DNA from 4 places in the Sessilibacter sp. MAH3 genome. Region 2 is predicted to be linked to each of the others. Evidence: predicted binding sites of a transcription regulator. Region 2 holds the regulator's gene; each other region holds the start of a gene.
What was found. Region 2 encodes LexA, which represses DNA repair genes until DNA is damaged. Its sites were predicted from a motif close to ACTGTNTNTANANACAGT; they were not measured.
Positions count from the first base shown of each region.

Region 1: uvrD (DNA helicase II) is a predicted target of LexA. The motif match lies at 2,673-2,690, and genes of this name have one in related genera.
Region 3: ACYQ2C_RS07850 (putative DNA modification/repair radical SAM protein) is a predicted target of LexA. The motif match lies at 3,300-3,317, and genes of this name have one in related genera.
Region 4: dinB (DNA polymerase IV) is a predicted target of LexA. The motif match lies at 3,766-3,783, and genes of this name have one in related genera.

Region 1 is NZ_BAAGIE010000021.1:55,360-61,241, forward strand. It holds gene ACYQ2C_RS13325 (GNAT family N-acetyltransferase) at 367-858, opposite strand; gene ACYQ2C_RS13330 (TlyA family RNA methyltransferase) at 910-1,665, shown strand; gene ACYQ2C_RS13335 (SIS domain-containing protein) at 1,675-2,526, opposite strand; gene uvrD (DNA helicase II) at 2,871-5,057, shown strand; gene ACYQ2C_RS13345 (TRAP transporter substrate-binding protein) at 5,084-5,882, shown strand, end outside.
Region 2 is NZ_BAAGIE010000001.1:353,491-359,372, reverse strand. It holds gene nagZ (beta-N-acetylhexosaminidase) at 1-789, opposite strand, end outside; gene lexA (transcriptional repressor LexA) at 1,120-1,731, shown strand; gene ACYQ2C_RS01435 (hypothetical protein) at 1,774-2,286, shown strand; gene ACYQ2C_RS01430 (phosphate ABC transporter substrate-binding protein) at 3,607-4,458, shown strand; gene pstC (phosphate ABC transporter permease subunit PstC) at 4,491-5,378, shown strand; gene pstA (phosphate ABC transporter permease PstA) at 5,371-5,882, shown strand, end outside.
Region 3 is NZ_BAAGIE010000010.1:13,563-19,444, reverse strand. It holds gene ACYQ2C_RS07865 (pyridoxamine 5'-phosphate oxidase family protein) at 61-693, shown strand; gene ACYQ2C_RS07860 (VOC family protein) at 947-1,342, shown strand; gene ACYQ2C_RS07855 (DASH family cryptochrome) at 1,837-3,213, shown strand; gene ACYQ2C_RS07850 (putative DNA modification/repair radical SAM protein) at 3,341-4,654, shown strand; gene ACYQ2C_RS07845 (TIGR03915 family putative DNA repair protein) at 4,717-5,607, shown strand; gene ACYQ2C_RS07840 (glycosyltransferase family 2 protein) at 5,752-5,882, opposite strand, start outside.
Region 4 is NZ_BAAGIE010000005.1:21,244-27,125, forward strand. It holds gene ACYQ2C_RS04525 (cyclic nucleotide-binding domain-containing protein) at 26-697, shown strand; gene ACYQ2C_RS04530 (hypothetical protein) at 1,254-1,916, shown strand; gene ACYQ2C_RS04535 (hypothetical protein) at 2,230-2,934, opposite strand; gene dinB (DNA polymerase IV) at 4,041-5,147, shown strand.

The sequences.
Region 1 (5,882 bases), on a different contig from region 2:
TAACTTTAAAAAGCCTTTTTAAAAATTATTAAAATATTTACAAACGTTAAGAGATTAATTTTACAAAGGTGTTTAGCGATTAATTACTGGGTGATCTTAAACTAAATTATTTAAAATAATAAGGATGGATTAACAAAAAATAAAAATTAATGGTATGTATTTTTAAAATTTAAATTTTAAGGAATAAAAACACAGGCTTGATAAGCTATTTTTACTGATCATGGTTTTATTGGAATCACGGATTAAATCATTGCGGAGTTAATCTGAGATTCCTGAAGGATTTAACGGAATTATTTAGCTATTTGCGACATTTTTTAAAAATAAATTTACAAGGACGGATTTATAAATGAGCTTTATCAAAGCGTCCTAAAAGTTTTTTATCAAAGGTTTTTTAATTAGACGATGTTCGCCAACGCCTTCAATGTTGAAAGTATCGCCCACGGCTTGATAACCACATGCGTAATAAAACGCTAATGCAGAGACACGAGCGTTTGCCCAAATATACGAAGGTTCGATAATTGTGTTATTTTTGCAGTAGTCTTCACTAACGTTTAGCAATAAACGGCCTAGGCCTTGGCCTCGACATTGTGCTCGGGTTGCCATTGCCCGAATTTGCCATTGTGCGCCAATCACGGAATTCTCAACAAAATACACCGAGACAATTCCATAGATAGATTCCGGATTGAGATTTTCGATTTTTAACGTCGATAGATCGTTTTTAAGTACAGCGGCAAAGTGACGTGTGTGAATATCGCGATCACCGGGAAAGGCCATTTCGGCGAGTGTTTGGTTGGGTCGCAGAAGTTCTAAACGCAAGGGATAGGTAGTCTCGGCGTTCACCTCTATAATCTCGTACATATTTTTCCTTTCAGTAATACTTAAATCGACGAACAGGCAGCATAGCAACACATGAATCGCGCAGATGTACTTTTGGTTGAAGGCGGCTGGGTAAGCTCACGAGCGCAGGCGGCACGTATTATCAAACAAGGCGGCGTTCGCTATGGCAGTGGCAGCGATTGGCAGGTGTTGTCTAAACCCAGCCTCAAGTTGCCTGACGATATTCAATTTCAGCTCGATGACTTAGACGAATTGCAATACGTTTCCCGCGGTGCCCTAAAGCTTAAGGCGGCGGTTGAGTTCTCGGGCATCGAGTTGACTGGCAAGTCGGCCTTGGATGTTGGTCAATCTACGGGCGGTTTTACCGATTATTTAGTGCAATCGGGCATTAAGCGTGTGGTGGGTGTGGATGTTGGTCGCGATCAGCTCGATGGCAAATTACGCGAACATCCCAAGGTAACCTGTCTTGAAGGTGTGAATGCCCGTGAACTGCCGGAAACCATACTGGACTATGAACCGCAGGGTTTTGATGTGATCGTGATGGATGTGTCTTTTATCTCGCAATCGTTGATCTTGCCGAATTTGGGTCGCTTTTTAAAACCGAAAGGCTTTTTGATCAGCTTAGTAAAACCGCAATTTGAGGTCGGTAAAGAAAACATTGGCAAGGGCGGCTTGGTGCGCGATGCCCGACTGTATCCGCAGGTAAAAGCTCGCATTCAGCGAGAAGTTGAAGCGCTGGGTTTTGAGGTGCAAGGTTATCTAGAAAGCCCCATTAAAGGCGGCGATGGCAATCGCGAATTTTTATTGATCGCCCAGCGCGTTAACTAGGTTTCACGACTAAACCCGTAAAGACACCAGACCTTGTTTGAGTTTGTACAAATGCTCGTGAAGTCCTTCGCCTTTTTGTTGAGCAACGCCAATCGCTAAGATATCAATCACCAACAAATGGGCAATGCGCGACAGCAATGGCGTATAGATGTCTAAATCTTCATCCACATTCACATCAATATTGATGCTTGCCTCTTGAGAAATGGGTGAGTTGCTCGGCGAAATGCCAATCACCACCCCGCCTTGCTGCTTTACCAAAGCCATTGAGTTCAATAACGATTTGGTGCGACCGCTTTGCGAGATGGCAACCACCACATCACCTTCTTTCATGCTCATCGCCGACATGTGTTGAATGTGGTGATCGGAATAGGCTGCGGTTGCGAGTTGCAAACGGAAGAACTTGTGGTGTGCGTCAGCAGCGACGGCACCGGAGGCGCCAAAGCCAAAGAATTCTACCCGCGAGGCGCGACAAATGGCCGAAATTGCCGCTTCAACTTGGATGGGATCGAGCTGGTCGCGCAGTTGCAGCAGGGTTTCTACGGTGGAATCGAAAATCTTGTGTGAAAAGGTGGTAACCGTATCGGCGCGGGTGACCGCCACGTGTACAAAGTTTGGTATCGAGGCCAGCTGTTGCGCCAAATTCAGCTTAAATTCCTGAAAGCCATTGCAACCGACGGCACGACAAAAGCGCACGACGGTGGGCTCACTCACTTTGGCAGCATTGGCGAGATCAACAATGCGCATATGAATGACATCGCGAGTATTTTCGAGCACATATTCGGCAACCTTGCGCTCGGATTTGCGCATGGTGGGAATGTTGTCGGTAATACTTTGTGTGACTTCAGAGGGTTTTAAGGTCAAGGCTCTGGCACTCGGTAGTGTTGTGCTACACGCTGATTTTGCCGATAAAGCACGTAAAAATCTGCAATTTGGGGCTAAAAGCGCTGATTTTATGGTTGATTATGATGCATATTCATCTTTTTTTGTAATTCCAGCCCACTTTTTGTAGTGAAATTACACACATTTCCGCCTGAAATTACAAGAATCTGTGTTTGAGTTTGTACAACTTACCGCAAACAAATCCTCTTAGGGTAAAAATAGCACTTGTTCTCTCAATAAAGAGCCGTCATTGAGACGCGGATAAATTTTAAAGCCTTGGTGAATTAATCCGAGTATCTATAAATCGCTCTGCTACAATGCCGCCCATGGACGTATCGCAATTATTAGATCAATTAAATAGCGCTCAGCGCGAGGCCGTAAGTGCTCCGGCTGGGCATCAACTTATTTTGGCGGGAGCTGGCTCGGGTAAAACCCGTGTGCTGGTGCATCGTATTGCTTGGCTGATTCAGGTTGAACAAGTGTCGCCGTTTTCGATTATGGCGGTGACCTTTACCAATAAGGCAGCGCGGGAAATGCGCGCGCGCGTTGAGCAGCTGCTGGGCGTGAATCCGCGCGGCTTATGGATTGGTACCTTCCACGGTCTTGCGCACAGACTTTTGCAAACTCATTGGCACGAAGCCAATCTGCCCCAAGCCTTTCAAATCCTCGACAGCGACGATCAGCTGCGTTTGATTAAGCGCGTTTATCAATCCTTAAATATTGATGATAAAAAATGGCCACCTCGTCAGGCGGCTTCCTACATCAACGGTCACAAAGACGAAGGTCGTCGCGCGGCGCATGTTATCGAAACCGCCGATCTGTACGAGCGCACCATGCTCAGCGTTTACCGTGAATACGAAGCGGCTTGTCAGCGCTCGGGTTTGGTGGATTTTGGCGAGTTACTGCTGCGTGCCCATGAGTTGTGGCTAAATAACCCCATTTTGCTGAAACATTATCAACAGCGCTTTCCGTTTATCTTGGTGGACGAATTCCAAGACACCAACACGGTTCAGTATGCGTGGCTGCGTGTGCTCGCTGGTGACAGTTCTTTTATTACTGCCGTTGGTGACGACGATCAGTCGATTTACGGCTGGCGTGGTGCAAAAATCGAAAACATTCAGCAGTTCGATGTCGATTTTCCCAACACTCATATCACGCGTTTGGAGCAAAACTACCGCTCTACCGGAACCATCTTGAAAGCCGCAAACGGTGTTATCGAACATAACTTTGGCCGTTTGGGTAAAACTCTGCGCACCGACGGCGAAGACGGTGATCCGATTTCGCTGTATGCCGGTTTTAACGAGCAAGACGAAGCGCGGTTTATTGTTGAGCAGATCAAGCGTTGGGTTGATCAAGGCAATCCTCGCGACAGCGTAGCAATCTTGTATCGCTCCAACGCGCAATCGCGAGTGCTTGAAGAAGTCTTGCTGCGTGAGTCTGTGCCCTACCGCATTTATGGCGGCCAACGCTTCTACGATCGCCTCGAAATTAAAAACGCTCTCGCCTATTTGCGCTTGTTACTGAATCGTCACGATGATGCGGCATTTGAGCGTGTCATCAACACGCCTACACGCGGTATTGGTGGTAAAACTATCGATGACATTCGCGAATTTGCTCGCAGTGAGGGCGCTTCGTTGTGGCAGGCCGCTGCAAAAATGTTGTCTAACAGCGTGTTTACCAATCGCGCCGGTACATCGGTTAAGAACTTTATGCATCTTGTCGATACGCTGGCGGGTTTTACCGACGACTTGGATCTGGCCGATTTGGCCGAAAAGGTCATCGATATCTCAGGCCTTGGGGCCTTTCATGCCAAAGAAAAAGGCGAGAAAGGCCAAGCTAGAAAAGAAAACTTGGACGAGTTTATCAGCGCTTGTCGGGGCTATGAGCCGTCGGGTGTGGCAGAAGGTGAAGAAGAACTCAGCGTGCTGGCAGACTTTTTAGCCTCGGCGGCGTTAGATGCCGGTGAAGAACAGGCCGACGAATTCGAAGAAGCCGTGCAGCTGATGACCTTGCACTCGGCCAAGGGTTTAGAATTCCCGCTGGTGTTTATGGCCGGTGTTGAAGAAAACCTCTTCCCGCACAAGATGTCGGTGGAAGATCCAACGCGTTTGGAAGAAGAGCGCCGTCTTGCCTACGTGGGCATCACTCGCGCCATGACCAAGTTGTTTCTCACCTACGCCGAATCACGGCGTATTCACGGTAAAGAAAGCTTCAATTCGGTATCGCGTTTCGTCAAAGAAATTCCCAGTGAATGCATTCAAGAGGTTCGTGTTAAATCGAGTGTGCAGCGTCCGGTGCAGTTTGACCGACAACCGGTGGGTCGCAGACGTTACAGTGACTCGCCGGAAGAAATGGGGTTTCATTTGGGGCAGCGTGTAACCCATCCTATTTTTGGCGATGGCGTTATCTTGCATGTAGAAGGCAGTGGGCCGAACAGCCGAGTGCAAATAAACTTTGATGACGCTGGTAACAAGTGGCTGGTGATGCAGTATGCCAAGCTTACGCCGCTGTAGATTGTTATCTCCCTTGAGGAAAAAGAATGTCTAAACCCAGAACGGTGCTGCCCATTGCGGTACTGGTTTTGACTCTGCTATTGGTGCTAGTAAGCACGGCGTTGGTTGCGCAGTACGTAAAACGCGGGTCAACCAAGGTCTACGCCAAATCTGAAACCGCAACCGGTGATCAATTGGTGTATCACTGGAGCATGGTAACCACTTGGCCCAAGAATTTTCCCGGATTGGGAACCGCCGCTAACGAGTTTGCCGAATCCATTACTGAAATGAGTGGCGGGCGCTTACAAATCAAAGTGTATGGTGCAGGCGAGCTTGTACCTGCATTGGGCGTGTTTGATGCGGTCTCTAATGGCACTGCGCAAATGGGCCACGGCGCGTCTTATTATTGGAAAGGCAAAATGCCAGCGTCGGTATTTTTTACGACCGTGCCCTTTGGCATGAATGCCCAAGAGATGAACGCGTGGATTACCGAAGGCGGTGGCTGGGAATTGTGGCGCGAGCTTTATGAACCGTTCAATCTGTTGCCTTTTCCGGCCGGAAATACCGGCGTGCAAATGGCGGGATGGTACAACAAAGAAATCAACACCATCGACGACATTAAAGGTTTGAAGATGCGTATTCCGGGCCTTGGTGGCGAGGTTTGGAATCGCGCCGGTGGTGTTGCGGTGACCATTCCCGGCGGTGAACTGTATACCTCGCTACAAACCGGCGTGATCGACGCGACCGAATGGGTTGGCCCTTACAACGATTTGGTGATGGGTTTTTATCAGGTCGCGAAATATTATTATTATCCGGGTTGGCACGAGCCGGGGCCAACGCTTGAGT
Region 2 (5,882 bases):
GGCCATGTTCAGATCGTCGCTAAATATCAATCCATTAAAACCATAACGCTTTCTTAATATGTCTTTTAGCCATAGCGCCGAAAACCCAACAGGATTGGCGTCGACATCTTCGAAAACAATATGCGCAGGCATTACTCCGGCAAGACAAGACTTTTTAATCAGCTGCTCGAAAGGAACTAGGTCCCGAGCGGCGATCTCGGCAAGAGGCCGATGATCTCTCGGCAAATCAATGTGACTGTCAACTTTAACGAATCCGTGACCCGGAAAATGCTTACCAACAGCCTGCATACTCGCTTCGTTCATACCTAAAATAAACGATTCTGCCAGCGCAAGCGTTGTTAAAGGATCGATAGAAAAGGAGCGCGAGCCAATAGCGGGGTTTTGGTTGTCGTCTAAATCTAAAACTGGCGCTAAGGTGTTGTCGATACCGCAAGTTCTGAGTTCAAACGCTAACAGCCAACCCAGTTCACGAGCCAATGACAAGCCTTTTTCTGCGCTTTGCTGGTAGAGCTTTGATAAAGACGCCATGGGCGGAATGGTTGTTACGCCTTCGGTTAAGCGCTGCACTCGCCCGCCTTCTTGATCGATACAAATCAGCAAGTTTTCGCGGATATTTTTAATGTTGCGACATAAATGAGCGGTTTGCTCGGCCGTTTTAGTGTTGCGGGCGAAGAGAATGACACCACCCACATTTGGATGCGTCAAAAGCTCTCGATCTTCCGCCGACAACTCGGTACCGGCTACATCAAGAATAACTGGCCCGGCACTTAAAACCTTGGCATTACCCATTTATAGATCCAATTCGAATAAAGATTACGCAATTAAAAAGCGGGCACACTAATATTTAGGCTGGGAGGTGTCAATAATTGCGGCTATAAAAGAAAAAAACTTCGGGCATAATTCAATTCTACATCGTGCGTTTCTAATCAACGAACAATGACTAAATTCTGATTTACTGGTTGCGTGTACAGTAGAAACACTGTATAAACTAAAACACTGTATATAAGACCAGCCCAGTGCGGCCAACACTGTTTTTAATTTGAAGAAACAATTGCAATAAACTTTGCCGTTTCACCTTAAAAACTACCGCCCCACGCTTAAAGAATCAGCATATTAGACATGATTAAACTAACCGCTCGACAACAACAAGTTTTAAATTTAATTCGTGAACATATAGATGCAACCGGCTTTCCTCCTACGCGTGCAGAAATAGCTCTAGCACTTGGCTTTAAATCAGCCAACGCCGCAGAGGAACATTTGCGTGCCTTGGAGCGAAAAGGCGCTATTGAGATGGTGCCAAGTGCCTCTAGAGGTATTCGCTTAAAAGAGCAAGTTGAGGAGTCTGGTATACCCATTATTGGCTTGGTGGCAGCGGGTTACCCAATTTTGGCGCAAGAAAATATCGAAAATTATTGCAATATCGATAACGCTTTTTTCTCGCCCTCAGCAGATTATTTTCTTCGCGTTCGCGGCATGAGTATGAAAAATGCCGGAATTCTAGAAGGTGATTTATTAGCCGTTCACAAAACAACCCAAGTAAGAAGTGGGCAAATTATTGTTGCCCGTATTGATGATGAAGTAACCGTAAAACGTCTAAGACGCGGTAAAAACCGCTCTATAGTTGAGTTGCTTCCAGAAAATGAAGAATTTGACATCATTACCATTGACCTTCGAGAGCAGGAATTTGCTATCGAAGGTATAAGTGTCGGCGTTATTCGACAAACCCAATAATTCGATTTTTAAGTACTTATATTACTGATACGGAGTAATAAAATGGATTCTGCACAACAAATGTCTCTGTTTACGGACTCCTTAGTCAATCAATTCGGCTTTATCTCAGAAACAACCGCGTTTACTAGACAGTCAATTAGAGCACTATCCAAACGTGCATCTAATACAGAAACAGCATCGCAAAGCGGTGCTGTTTTAAGCAACATTACTCAATTGGTAATTTCTAAATATTGTTCGAATTTAGATCAACTATTGTTGCCAATGATTGCACGTCAAACACAATTAGCGGGTAATCGATGGGTAAGCTGGGTAAGCGATGAAGTTATTGATAAAAATGTATTGCTTGACTACGGCGTAAATCTAAAAAATCTTCGCATTATTTATCCTAACAATACATCAGATTTATATTCCGTCACCGAAAAAGCATTAATAACAGGCACAAGCCATTGTGTAGTTGCCATTTTTGATGGTTTTAACGACCAACAACTTGAGCAATTAACCCAAGCAGCCAACACTGGTAACTGTTCTGGATTACTGGTTACGCACCAGAATTAACAATCTGAATAAGCCTGAATAAGAAAGCTACTGTGAAACAAGGTTAAACATATTTATTGCTCTTACGTTAAGTAACTGTCTGCAAGCAATACAACACATCTACAATTATTAAAACATTTATATAAATACAGAATTAACAACAGTGTAATTGCTTTTTTTATTCGTTTGTTTATTCGGTCGCCACCCCGCTCTTTCAGTCTTATTTTTAATGACTGCCGCCTAAGCAGGCTTAAAATTTCTTAAAACTAAAAACTCAATTTTTTAAAAAAACTGATTAATTCGAAATATAGATTCCCCAACCTAATTATTTATTGACTTTTAAGTCACTATCATCAGGTACAAAAAGAAACACAAAACACTTCTAAACAATACTTCTAAAAAAGTATTTCTGTTAATCACAGCCATTTATTTTCGAATTAGATCCATTCACAAAAATATTTACGGCATAAGAAACTCATCAAAACATAAGGTTAGGAATCTTTGATTAATGATTCCGTAGTTTAATCAAAGGAAAGTAGTTGAAAATACAATTTCCAATTCCCTCACAACACAACTCACAACACCACTCAGAACCTACCTCACTTATACTTTCTAAAATTGGCGACTCATTCCTGCATCGCTCGAATCTCTGAGTTAATTGAAGCGTCGTTTAGGGTTTACTAATAATTGAAAAGATCAAATAAAACTAAAAAACTCTACTTGATCATTTAAGGTTCAGGCTAATCTAAACCAATTCAAACAAAGCACCATACAAACCACCTCGGTTTTTAACGCGCCCGGTATAAGCTATAAAAATTACTCCTTAGTCGATACTTCAAAATAAAAAACACACCAGTGCAGGTTAAGATGTGTTCGAAAATTTTTAATCAGCTTTTATATATGGATGAATTAATTTATAAAACTCATCGATGATTTGATCAGAGAGAAAAAAATTGACAATGCGAGTTCTAATATCTGGGTTAGCCAAAGTTTTCCATACACATAATCGTTTATATAAATAAAAATACATAATTTTAATGCTTCACAAAAATCGACTTATCACAACAAACAGTAAATAACGTTGCAATGTCCATTTGTCGATTAAATTAAAGATGTGTAAATCAAAAGCATTTAAAGATTGAAGATAAAAAATACTCGAATAAACATATATTCACAGGTAAAACATCATAAAGCATAAAATATTTACTTTTTCATATTTAAACAATATCTCACAAATTGATGTAGCGCTTGAAACTGGAGTAATTTAATTAGCATAATTTCCAAAACCGAAGCCAAATTTTTTGGATAATAATCACTTCTATTTAAGCAAAGAGATAAAAAATGAGCTTAGTCACGCGAATTTTCACACAAAGAGCTCATTCGAGTCAGTTATCAAGACTTTTCTGTCTTCTTGGTGTAGTTTCTATCGCTTTTTTAAGTAATTTATCTCTAGCGGCGGAACGCCTAACTCTTACCGGTTCGAGCACGGTTGCACCGCTTGCGCTTGAGATGGCCAAACGCTTTGAAAAAAATAACCCTGATGTACGTATTGACGTTCAAACCGGCGGTTCATCCCGCGGGGTGAATGATGCTCGCGTCGGCCTTGCCGATATAGGTATGGTTTCTAGAGCATTGAAAGAATCTGAACAAGACTTAACCGCTCACCTCATTGCACTCGATGGTATTGGTATCATTGTTCACTCGTCGAATACTGTCAAAGAGTTATCTCGTCAGCAAATTATCGATATCTATCAAGGAAAAATTCGTAATTGGGCAGATGTAGACGGCCCCAATCTTGAGATTACGGTGGTAAATAAAGCAGAAGGTCGTTCTACTTTGGAACTTTTTCTGCATTTTTTTGAGCTAAAAAATAGCCAAATTCGTCCTCAAGTTGTTATCGGCGATAACCAGCAAGGTATTAAAACCGTTTCTGGTAATCCTGGCGCCATCGGATATGTGTCCATCGGCACCGCAGAGTTCGAACACAATCGCGGCACCCCCATCAAGCTTTTACCAATGGATGGCAAAGAAGCCACCGTAAAGGGCGTTGCCAGTGGCGAGTATCCGTTATCAAGACCACTCAATCTGGTTACCAAGGCGCAACCAGAAGGTTTTGCAGCAAGTTTTATTGAGTTTGCGCAGTCTACAGACGTTTTAGATTTGATCGAAAATCAATTTTTCGTAGCACCTTAAGCCTATCCATTTTCTAAGTAGGTTCGTTACCGTTGTCGATAAAGCTTCGCCCATTTCAATGCGACAGTAAGCTCGATTTTGGCGTTGCCACAATCATGGGCGCCCTGTCGTTTGTCTGCGCAGCCTTGTTGTGTTTGATACTCGGCTTTTTACTGTACGAATCTTGGTCGTTGGTGGCCGATGGCCGCTGGTTAAGCTTTTTCAGTCAAACTGGATGGTACCCGTTAGAAGGCTTATTTGGCATGACGCCAATGATATTCGCCTCTTTGGTATTGACCTTTGGATCGCTGGTTATTGCGCTTCCTGTTGGCTTAGCTTGCGCTATTTTTCTCGAATTTTACGCCAAGGGTTGGGTTAAAAAATCCTTTCAATCCCTCTTAAATTTGCTTGCCGGTATTCCATCTGTTGTTTTAGGCCTTTGGGGCTTAACTGAGCTTGTGCCTCTTATTGGCCAAATTAAAGCCCCCGGCACCAGCGTGCTTGCCGGGGCAGTCGTACTATCGCTGATGATATTACCAACCCTAGCGCTAACCAGTTACGCTGCGCTGACCAGTGTCGATCGCTCGATTTTAGCCGGAGCGCAAGCACTGGGACTTACGCAAAAAACGCAAATCTTAGCCATCGCAGTACCGGCTGCCCGATCGGGAATTATGAGTGGCGTATTGTTAGCGAGTGCGCGAGCCTTGGGCGAAACCATGGTGGTTTTAATGGTTGCAGGCAATGTTGTACAAATGCCTTCTAGCCTGTTTGCACCAGTTCGCGCATTAACCGCCAATATTGCCTTAGAAATGGCCTACGCCCTTGGCGACCACCGTGCCAGCTTGTACGTATCTGGCTTGTTGTTGACGATTATTGTCTGGATTCTGGCTTATTTAGCCTCTTATCTTTTTAATAAAGGGAGAACCGTCTCCCATGATTGATCGAGCTTTTTCACTAGGTATCTATGCAATTATTGCGTTAGTGATTGCAACATTCGGCTGGATTATTGGCGATGTTATTATTAAAGGTATTTCGGTTGTCTCGTGGGAATTTTTAATTTCCGAACCCGAAGATGCTGGCCGTGCTGGCGGAATCGCACCCATTTTGGTTTCCACTTTATATGTATTAATTATCGCACTTGTTATTGCGTTGCCACTCGGAATTTCTGCGGCTATTTGGTTGGCGGAGTTTTCTCAAAATCAATCGCATACGCTACACGTAGGTATTATTTTGGATGTGCTCGCCGGAGTTCCATCTATCGTATACGGACTGTTCGGCAATGCCTTTTTCTGCATTTATTTAGGCCTGGGATATTCACTATTGTCCGGCGGATTAACACTTGCCTGTATGATTTTGCCGGTATTTATTCGCACCTGTGAATCTGGAATTCGATCGGTACAATCTGACTGGCGTTTGGGCGGCCTAGCCTTAGGCATGCGTCGCTC
Region 3 (5,882 bases), on a different contig from region 2:
TTCTTATGATATACGAAATAATTTAAAGTGCACCTATCAATATATACCGGTAGAAAACTTATGCCTAACAAGTACGCAGAGATATTCTTCACGGAGACGGTGCAATCACTTCAGCGAGAACGCGGAAGTCACCACATCTACGGCCCACAATTAAAAGGTGCCGACACCCATTTCGCATTAACGTTAAACGAGCAAAATTTCATTGAAGCTCGCGATAGTTTTTACCTTGCCAGCATAACGGAAGATAGCTGGCCATATGTACAGCATCGCGGCGGACCGCCTGGTTTTCTTAAAATATTAAATGAAAGAACCTTAGGTTTTGCTGATTTTAGTGGCAACATGCAATTTATGAGCGCTGCGAACTTTAAAAACAGCAACCGCGTAATGATGTTTTTAATGGATTATGTGAATAGACGGCGTTTAAAAATTGCAGGCTTGGTGACCGTTATCGATAATAACGATCCACGATTTGCACAGCTTGACTTAGGAAACTACCGGGCAACGCCGGAACGCGGAATTATTATTGAGGTACAAGGCTTCGATTGGAATTGTCCGCAACATATTACCCAAAGATTTGATAAACCCACGGTAGATCGTGCGGTCGAACAAATGCTAGCAACAATTGACGATTTAAAAAAACAAGTGGCTGATTTAACAGATCAACTGAACCAAACAAATCAGCCAAAAAATTAATACAAGAAACTCTGATTAATCTGGAGTTTCCAGTGACGCAGGGATGTGTTGCCAATTTCAAGAACGGTAAGTGATTGAAATTGTGAAGAAATTGGAAATCACATTTCAATTTCTGTCCTCTGATTAAATCAGGGATGCGTTAACCAGAGATTCCTACAATAATAAAAACACTGAGTTTTAAGAAAGCTTACTTAAAACTCAATATTATAAATTGTGAACATAAAATCCACTCAAAAATCCTTTAGGAGTATTTATGTCAACGCTTGCGATTCACCATCTCGGATTGGCAGTTAAAAATTTACCCGAAACTCAAGCTTTTTTTATCGACTGTCTCGGCTGGGAAGTCGCTGGGGAAGTTCCTGATTATCCAGCAGTATTTGTCACCAATGGCGAAGCATTTTTAACGCTTTGGCAAACCAACGAAGGCGCCACCGAATTTGATCGCCGAGCCAATATTGGACTTCACCACTTTGCACTGCGTGTCAGCACAGAAGCCGCACTGGATGAATTATTTTCTAAAGTAAGTAATCACCCCGGTGTTAAAGTTGAGTTCGCACCAGAGCCGTTAAACGGCTGGCCAGCCAAACATTTTATGATTTACGAACCCGGCGGTATTCGCATGGAATTTATCTATAAAGCCGATGCTTAGTAATTATTCTTTCGTTTTCTTCATTTGAAATCCCCTCGTAGCCCACAGCATTTGAATCTTTTCGTGGGCTACCTTTTTCTCACTATCGAGGAATAATTTTACATAAGCACCTATTCCGCCTACGCCTCTTACGTGTTCCTCGTACTCGTTCCATTTATTCTTTCTACCGACATCTGCTGTTCATACCTCCATAAGCCGAAACTAATCTCAGCCTGCTTATCGCGAGAAAATTCGACCAACCTCGGATATATCGCCAAAAACACCTGCGAATTCACGCAAATGTCTAACATCAACTCACCTAACATCAACTCACCTAACATCAACTCACCTAACATCAACTCACCTAAGATCAACACATCTAAGCCGTGTTTTATTGCGTATCAATAACTTGGTATCGAATAACAGCTTCTTTTTTCAAGAAGTGTTTAGTTATCGAGAAAACACAGATCTAGGCACATAAAGCTAAGTAATTGATAAAAAACGCGGCAAACACCATGTATAAAACCGGAATCGTCTGGCTCAGCAATGATTTAAGACTCACAGACAACAGACTGTTTGCCGATGCCAGTCGTGACTGCGAATCCCTACTGGTTGTTTATATTCGCGAAAGTGCTTCTTTAAAGCCCAATCGCTACGGATTTCGGTCTTTGGGTAAGCTGCGCCGAAAATTTATCGATGAATGCCTAAGTGACTTAAACAGAAATCTAACCTCGCTGGGCAGCGAGCTGTTTTTGATGGAAGGCTCCACCTTAACCTGCTTGCAAACACTCATTGGCCAATATCGGCCCGATGTATTTTACTGCGCGACGCAAAGTGGTTTTTACGAAAACGACATCGTTCAATTTATACGGCGCAGCTACCCAGAACTGAGATTAGTAGAGTCTGCTCACACCACGTTACTTGACCAAACTCAGCTGCCATTTTTACTGGCAGATATTCCCAAATCATTTACGCAATTTCGCAAAAAAGTAGAACCCATTATTTTAGATTCAGAATTTATTGACACTCTAAAAAACAACACACCGAGTTCTTTGCCAAAACAACCACAAAAACCAACACTTTTTGCGGGTAATACCGTCCCTTTTAGTGCAGATTTGTCGTTTTTGAACGATGCCAGTAAAACAGAGCCAGCCATGATTTGCGGCGGTGAAACTCACGCCCAACAGCATTTAAAACATTATTTCTCGAATAATTACGCGAGCACCTACAAGCAAACACGCAACAAATTAGACGGTATTTATCATTCAACAAAATTCTCGCCCTGGTTGTCACAGGGCTGCATTTCACCCAAACAAATACTCAAAACGCTTGTAACTTTTGAACAAAATCACGGCGCTAACGAATCCACCTATTGGATTAAATTTGAATTACTGTGGCGAGAATATTTTTTCTGGTTAGCCAAGGTTTTAGGTAAATCCTTGTATTTACGCGGCGGCTATCGCCATAAAAATCCATTGAAAAGCTTTTATCCACAGCGGTTAAAATCTTGGTGCAGCGGCACCACCCCCTACCCGCTGGTGAATGCCTGCATGACCGAACTCAATACAACCGGTTATTTATCCAACCGTGGCCGCCAAATTGTCGCCAGCTGTTTGGTAAACGAATTCGATGTGGATTGGCGATATGGTGCAGCCTACTTTGAGCAACAGTTAATCGACTACGACGTGGCCAGCAACTGGGGAAATTGGCAATACATCGCCGGTGTGGGTGTTGATCCTCGCGGTGGGCGTCATTTTGATATTGATAAACAACAACGTTTATACGATCCAGAAAATCGCTATTGCGAGCGTTGGCTGGGCGAACACGGCAGCAAATACTCAAACTCAGCCATCACCGATTACGTCGATGCCGCGGACTGGCCGCTGGAATAAAGTGGTTCGTCTCTTCAATCGCCTGTGGCAGCTTCTGCGTTAACTGCGATTTTGAGAATCACGATTGCTAGACGATCACGACAAATACTGTATATTTATACACACTTAAGTTTTTCGTTACTCAAACATGAAACAGCCACAACCACAATCACATCAACAACCTTATCAAAAGCTACAGCATAAGTTGGCCATACTGGCCGATGCCGCCAAATACGATGCTTCCTGCGCGAGCAGCGGCTCGATTAAGCGCGACTCCAGCAATGGCACCGGTATTGGCTCCACCAGCGGCGGTATGGGTATTTGCCACAGTTACACGCCAGACGGACGATGTGTTTCGCTATTAAAAATATTGCTAACCAATTTTTGTATTTACGACTGCCAATACTGCGTTAACCGGCTCTCTAGTGCCGTTGAGCGAGCGCGTTTTCAGGTTGATGAAGTGGTCAAGCTCACCCTCGATTTTTATAAACGCAATTATATTGAAGGGTTATTTTTAAGCTCGGGAATTATTCAATCGTCCGACTACACCATGGAACAGTTAGTTTCTGTGGCCAAAGACCTGCGCGAAAAACACGATTTTCGTGGTTATATTCATTTAAAAACCATTCCAGAGGCAAGTCCGGAACTCTTACAGCAAGCCGGTTTATACGCCGATCGTGTAAGCATAAATATTGAATTACCGTCTAAAGCTGCCTTGTCTAACCTAGCACCGGAAAAAAATCCTCAAACCATTCATCAATCCATGGCACAACTTAAAGAACATATTGATGAATCGAAAGAATATCGCGCTAAAAAATCCGACATTATCATCAGTGATGCCAAATCCAGAAAATCTAAATACATTTATTCACCGGCCGGCCAAAGCACACAAATGATTGTCGGCGCCGACGATTCAGTGGATACAAAAATCTTAACGCTCTCGAATCATCTGTATAAGCGTTACGACATGCGCCGCGTGTATTATTCGGCGTTCAGCCCAATTCCATTTGCTTCAAAAAATTTACCCACAAAATCTCCGCCGTTAATGAGAGAACATCGGCTTTACCAAGCCGATTGGTTATTGCGGTTTTACGGTTTCGATTTAAACGATATTCACTCGGCGGCAGCGCCCACACACGGAATGTTGGATTTAGATATTGATCCCAAATTAGCTTGGGCCTTAGCGAACCGCGATGTTTTTCCAATTAATGTCAATAAAGCACCTAAAGAGCTGTTATTAAGAATTCCGGGTGTGGGTGTTCGCGGCGTCGAAAAGATTATTCAGGCACGACAATTTAAGGCATTACGGTTGGATGATTTGAAAAAATTGCGAATTTCGATAAAAAAGGTCGCGCATTTTGTTGAAACCGCAGACCCAAATACAGAGCTAAAACATTTAGACTCGGTTTTGTTAAAACAATTATTTATCGACTCAAAAACCGAACAGCTGGCTCTATTTTAACCGACTGTATTTATTAACATTTTAAACGATTATAATTATCACCACTTTAAACAACTAGAATCATGCACGTTATCACCGTAAATGCTAGCGAGTTTTCACAGTGGCGCAATATTAGCCGTGAACTGTTAAAACGAGACATTTCACCCGAATATATTGTTTGGCAAGATCCAACGTTAACACAGTCGAGTTTAGATTTATTTCAAGACACCTCAAATTCTCACGATGAGAATAACAATAATTTTGAAACTGATTTATCTAACATTCCGGTAACAACGCCCAAACTGAGCATATCGGCAGAAACCTTAGAGGCTATAGAGCTTGCCTCTTGCTACAGAGACGATACACGTTGGGCGTTATTTTATGCCATTGTTTGGCGAGTTATGCACGAAGATAAACAATTGTTAGAAAATATCACCGATAACCAAATAATGCGTTTAAACCATATGCAAAAATCGGTGGGTCGTGACATTCATAAAATGCACGCGTTTGTGCGATTCCAAAAAATATCCGACTCAGACCATTATGTTGCTTGGTTCGAACCTGAACATCTGATTTTAAAAAAAACCAGCAGTTTCTTTAAAAACCGATTTAAAAACATGACGTGGTCGATACTGACACCCGACGGAGGAATGCATTGGGACCAGCAATCGCTGTTTTATACAGAACCCAGTAGTGAAAGGCCCGTTATTAACGATGAATTGGAATCCCTGTGGCTGGAGTATTACAAGAATATCTTTAATCCGGCGCGCTTAAAATTAAAAGCCATGCAAAGCGAAATGCCCAAAAAATACTGGAAAAACCTGCCAGAAGCACCCTTAATCAAGTCTTTATCAAGGGAATCGGCGGCTCGCGCCGAAGCGATGATTGAAAAAAATAATCAGTCAATCAGTGATAAAAAACTTGGTAAGCAAATGGCTAGCATACAAAAGAAATTTCCAACAAAAACGGATTAATATTTTTGTTAAACAATCAGAGAGGTTTTATTCAGAGGTGTTTTGTTATGAAAAACTCTCAATCAATGAAGGTTTCCCATAACCTAATCTACGAAATCCGGTTTAGCCAATCCAGTCTACGCGACCCGGTCTACGCGACCCGGTCTACGCGACTCGATCAAAACCCTTAGGGGTGCGATCTTCGTTGCGGCAATCTCGTCCACTTAAGTACTCTTTTAAACCATTCAAGCGAGCTTTGAATTTAATACGTGCTTGTTTTTTTAGACTGAAATACG
Region 4 (5,882 bases), on a different contig from region 2:
TCAGTACCTGTTCGTGTGAGAAAATATGCAAAATTCATTAGCCAGAGACGCCAACCAGAATGAAGTCGAACGACTCTTGGAGTTTATTCCTTTTTTCAGGCAGGTGAAAAACAAAGAACCGCAGCAATTTCATGTTTTAATGGCGTTTTCGAAAGTTGCTCAGCTTTCCACGGGAGAAGAGATATTCTCTATGGGATCTGACGATCGTTGGTTATTTTTCTTGGTACGCGGTGAACTCAACGTGCAGCTGCGAGATACCAATGATCGACTTCTAAACCTCAATAGCATTCATTCTGGCGAAGTGTTTGGTGATTTAGCCATGTTGCTTGGACGCCCCAGAAGCGCATCAATTACGGTTGCACCCAATTGCAAGCAAGCACTGGTGTTTGGTCTAGATTGCAATATTTTTGGTTACCTGAACGATTTCTCATTGGTGACTTTGCACACCAAGTTGGTCTTCTACCGTAATGCCGTGCACAGCTTGCGATGGAAGCTAGAAATGTATCGCAATCAACATCCCGATCATTCCTTGGCAGGCGAACACCGAAAACTGAAAATACACCATCCTCAAGACGGTACTTTAGAGGAGCTACAGTCGTTGCATGAGCAGGCTGTTGCATTGGCTACACTGCTCGTAACTTGGAATCAGTCGTTCTGTCAGTTTGGCAACAGTGCCTTACTGAAGAAGCCCCAATAGAGAATCCTTTATTGGCTCAACTTAAGGAATAGACTCTCCTAAATTGACGTTCGGAACTCTGATTAATTCAGAGTTCTCAATGATTTAGAGGTGAGCGATTTGAAGATTCCTCTAGAGCGTTTATTTCTCCTTTAATTTTAGGAGCCTCTGATTAGCCCATCTCCTGATTTAATCAGAGGACAAAAATTGAAAATGCGATTTCCAATTTCTCAATTTCAATCACGCACCGTTTTTGAAATTGACGACACCTCCTTGTGTCGCTGGAAACTCTAGGTTATTCAGAGTTTCCTCTACCGTCACAACCTTTTTACTATTACTTGAATCTCGTAAATCAACTGTTTCTATAATTACGCGTGATTGGTCTATTCCAATGAAGCTTAATTTGTTAAAAACGGCGTCATTTATACAGGCTCTATCACTCTGTAAGAGTCTGGGAATTGTTTAAGAACGTTAATTCCTGACGCTGTTTCTACGTTCAATCAACCGACAAGATTCGTCTTGGTTCTCGTCTGACCCAAGCTGCTACACTGAATACATCACAAGTGCGGGTGATGTTATGGACCTAAATAAACATCGATTACTCTGTCAGAAAACGTTATTTGTTTTATGTGCATGCAGCTCGGCTTTTGCGTCATCGGATCAGGCTGAGTCGATCCATACGCAAGAAATCGAACAGCATATGATGCACACCGATTCCAATATTGATCCCAACAAGCTGTTGTTACCCAGCAGTTTAGATTTTTTAAAGCCTCGACTTGTTCAGGCGGCAGAGATAGCGTCTGCATCAACAGAATGCGTGTCTTTTGTGAAAGGTGAATTAAAAAGCATCAAACCGGATAAATCTAAACCAATATTTAGAATTATCTGCAAAAATACTTCTCAACAAACCTTTGCGTTATTAATCGATGGCGATAATTTTGAATTTATCAACGTTAAGGGCGAAACCAGAGCGCAGCAACATCAACGGCATTTGCACCAATACTGGCAAATTTGTCGGAAAGAGATTGAAAAAAAGACCGATAAAATGACGGGTGTACGATGGCCTGAAGGTGGATTCGTCGATCCGGTTTCAATTTCTGACGATCACGTAAATTTTGAAATCGATATTGATGCGAAAGGTTTTGGTGGGCAACCCTTGCTGTATCGGGGTTATTGCGAATTTCAAAGCCTGAAAAATTTCTCGGTTGAGCTGAAAGGACGTCCTAAAGCAGATTCTTAATCAAAATACACTAAAAGAAACGTCTATCCGCGTTAATAAGACGATTCGTCATTTATTCTGCCTGCGGTGATGACGAGCTACGAGATCCATTCTTTCGACAAGTTGGCGCCCTTGTTTTACCTTCGTGTCCTTTGATTTGGAATTTTTGTTTAAAATATCGCTAAGAACTTAACGCCTGATCAGAAACATCTTAAGAATACGCATTGAGCCTAACGACAATATTTATCAATTTTTGCCGTGCTTGAGAGCTAAATTTGTAGTTGTAGAGCGAAAATAAAAAAGGCCGACAGAGTCGGCCTTTTTGGGAGTCTACTTAAGCAGTTGCTTTTGGTGGACGTCCACGACGTTTTTTAGCTGGAGTGCCTTCTGCTGCTGGCGCTGCTTTAGGTGCAGCTACTGCGGCTTTCTTAGGACGACCGCGACGCTTTGGAGCGGCACCGGTAGCTGCAGGAGTCGCTGCTGCTGCAGGTTTAGCGGTAGCTACCTTTTTCTTCGCTACAGTTTTAACTGCTTTAGCTGGAGCTTTTTTGGCTTTGGTTTTTTTCTTGGTCGCAGTTGCAGCTTTTTTGGCTTTAACAGCTTCTTTTTTAGCGGCGGCTTTTGCTTCAGCGGCTTTTGCTTTAGCAATTTTAGCCAATTCACGGCTCTCGGCTTTTTCTAAAGCGTTAGCTGCTTTGTTAGCTGCTTTCAAATCTTTCAATTCGTTTTTAGCAGTAACTTCTGCGGCTTTCGCTGCAGCGATTGCTTCAGCAGCAGCAGCAAGATCAGCTTTAGCTTTAGCAACGGCCTTGGCAGCAGCTGGAGTTTTCTTACCAGCAGATGCTTTTAGTTTAGCTTGAGCTTTAGTTTTGTTGTCGGTTGCTTTTTTAGTTGCCACGGCAAGTTTTGCAACTTCTTTGGCGAGATCAGCTTCTTGTTTTGCTCTAGCTTCTGCAAGTTTTGCTTTCAGAGCCGCAAGTTCCTGTTCTAGCTGCTGGACAGGATCAACAGCCTTTGCCTTCGCTTTGCGTGCAGCCATATTTGCTTTCCTTTAATGTATTAATAATGCGGGCGAAAATATTAGATATAAATATGCGACATAAAATAAGCATTTGAAAAAAAATTTCAAGCTCTTTGGTAAAAAAATAGTCCATTTTTTTAAAAATGGGAATAAATTTTCATCTTTTTTGGAATTTTTTTTGATTCATGAGTAAAAAAAACCTCATTTGAGAAAAAATATCGGCTCAGTTTTATTTTCTGAAGGGCTGAAAATTTTTCCTGAACTTAAAAAATTTTCTTGATTCTCACTTTTTGACTGCCTTGAAAGAAAATCTTTAAGGCGTTTTTAGTTGATAGTCAAAATCTCCCGATCAGAGCATTTCGAAACAAATAATCAGTATGGGTATTCGATAAGGTTTGATTATTTTTTACAAACCTTAGGTAAAACGATTCAACAATATGCCATAACGACCTGAATTTTGAGATTGAATCCGTTATCGCCCTTTTTAATGATGTGCTCTCAGCTTTCTGATGGGCATTTTTGTCCAGAAACATTCCACTTGAGATTCTTTGCTAACTTATTCGCGAGTGAGTTCCGATCTTTTTGTTGTCTCTTGGTACTAAGTTGTCTCTTGGTACTAAGTTGTCTCATAGTACTAAATAGGATTATTGAGCGTCCTTGTCTTGGCCTTTTGACAATGATAATGCGCAGACGTTAAAAAATTTGGCTTAGCTTGGTCGAAAGTAGGGGAAAACTAAGGAATATCTGAATTGACTTTTCGATATTAAGGCAAATTTGCCGATCTTAATTGAAAATCTTTTTGTTTATCCCATCGTCAACTGTGTCTGTGTGAATCAATTTAGAGATCATACTGTTTAAAAAAATAGATAACGATCTGTCTTGAAATCCATTATCGGTCAGAATCTTATGTTCTTATAGGGCGCGTTGGCTCTATTTACTCGGTATTCGGTTCTAAAAAAATTCTCGATTGATCGTTATATTGATTAACACAACGGTGAAACGTTGAAATCTGCAATTAGATCTCTGGATTTATCGCCTTGAGTAATATAATTGCCGTTGTTGTTTAGTAGGACACCTTGATATTAGAGAAATCGCTCGGTATTAAATGAGTTGGAAGTAGAAAATTGTCATTCAATAATCAACGATTGGTTTTACATTGCGACGCGGACAGTTTTTTTGCCGCAATTGAATTACGTGATCGCCCACAGCTAAAAAATTTACCGGTTGCGGTTGGTGGTCGAGCTACAGATAGAGGCGTTATTGCGACGTGCAACTATATTGCGCGCAAGTTTGGTGTTCGATCTGCAATGTCTACAGCAATGGCAGAAAAACTTTGTCCAAATCTTATTGTTTTGGCGCCACGTTTTTCTTTGTATCGGCAAGTTTCTGAAGAAATGCACGGAATTTTTTCCAACTACAGTCGTTGTATCGAACCTATTGCGCTGGATGAAGCCTATTTAGAGTTAGATTCCGATGATTGGAATATCTGTGCAGAGATTGCCAAAGATATTCAGCGACAAATCGAAAGCATTCTTGCCATCACGGTTTCAGCCGGATTATCGCGCAATAAATTTTTGGCAAAGTTAGCCAGCGAGTGGAATAAACCCGCTGGGTTTAAAATTATTCGTGACGAAGATGTCGCTCAGGTGATGTCGCAGTTGGCGGTCGGTAAAATTCCAAGTGTTGGTGGTAAAACAAAAGAGAAGCTAGCGAAACTTGGAATTGTGACCTGTCGGGATTTACAACAACAAAGTCTAGATTTCTTAACGCAACATTTCGGTGTGCATGGTCAATTACTTTTTGATCGATGCCGCGGTCGTGATTTGCGAACAGTAAAAAATACTTGGATTCGGAAATCCATCAGTGTCGAGCGAACGTTTTCGAACGACTTGGTTCGTGACGACGAGATCAGTGCCGCATTGAATTCGTTAGTTGGTTTATTAGATGAACGTTGGTTGCGCCTGAAGTCAGGATATTTGGCAAAATCGCTTTTTGTTAAAATTAAATATTCCGATTTTTCTCTTACGACCCGAGAATCAGCTTTTTCTGGTTACATTCATTCCGGCGAGCATTTTTCGCCTCAACAACAGCTGCAATTGACCAGCACGGCAAAAACTTTATTGACCTCGGCTCTTTCCGTAAAAAAAGCCTCCATACGTTTACTGGGTCTGGGTTTTTCAGTACATCAAGGTGATCAAAAACAAATGAATCAGACGGATTTATTTATGTAATCTATTAAAAATGTCCGCTCATAAATCCCAAATAATCTTGGTGATTAACCGATGTGTTCAGTCCTGTTGGCTGATTACTGCGATGAGAGTGGTTGTTTGATGGGGCCTTTTCTATGTCTAAATTGCTGCCTTGGGGCTCTATTAAGATTCAATGCTCAAGCTGACTTCTAATTTACTGCATATTTGTAGTAAATTTCTGAATTTTCTACCACCGAGTGTTTGGATATTTAAGCTAAACCTCTATAAAGTTCGGTCAAAGGCTTTGTTTTCTTGCGTTTTTATAGATCGAAAATCGGTAGGTTAATTTTTCAGAATTAATGCATTCGGTAATTTTGTGCTTGGTATCCTGCAATTGCGCAATCAAGAACCAATAGGGCATAGTGAGAGTGTAATTTGCTGGTTGTATTTTTGATCAATACTTCTTTATTGTAAAAAATCAGTACAAAAATGTCGGTGAGCCCGGATTGTGGGTGTCTTAAGTAGCGGTCGAGAATTACAGTCGCTGCAAGCTCGGGGGAAAACTCTTTTTGATGTAAGCAGAATTCCGATCTCGATGATTGTTGATGGCGTCAGTTATTGGCCCGGCTATTTTGGAATTTCTGGTCAAATTTGCAATGGGTTTTGATTTACTGTTGGGGTTGTGCGAGCGGATTTCACCGATTGGTTGAAATCATTTCAGAACTTTTTCGGTGTTTAAAGTTGGTGGTACTTAGTGTCTAATCCGTCTTCTGATCA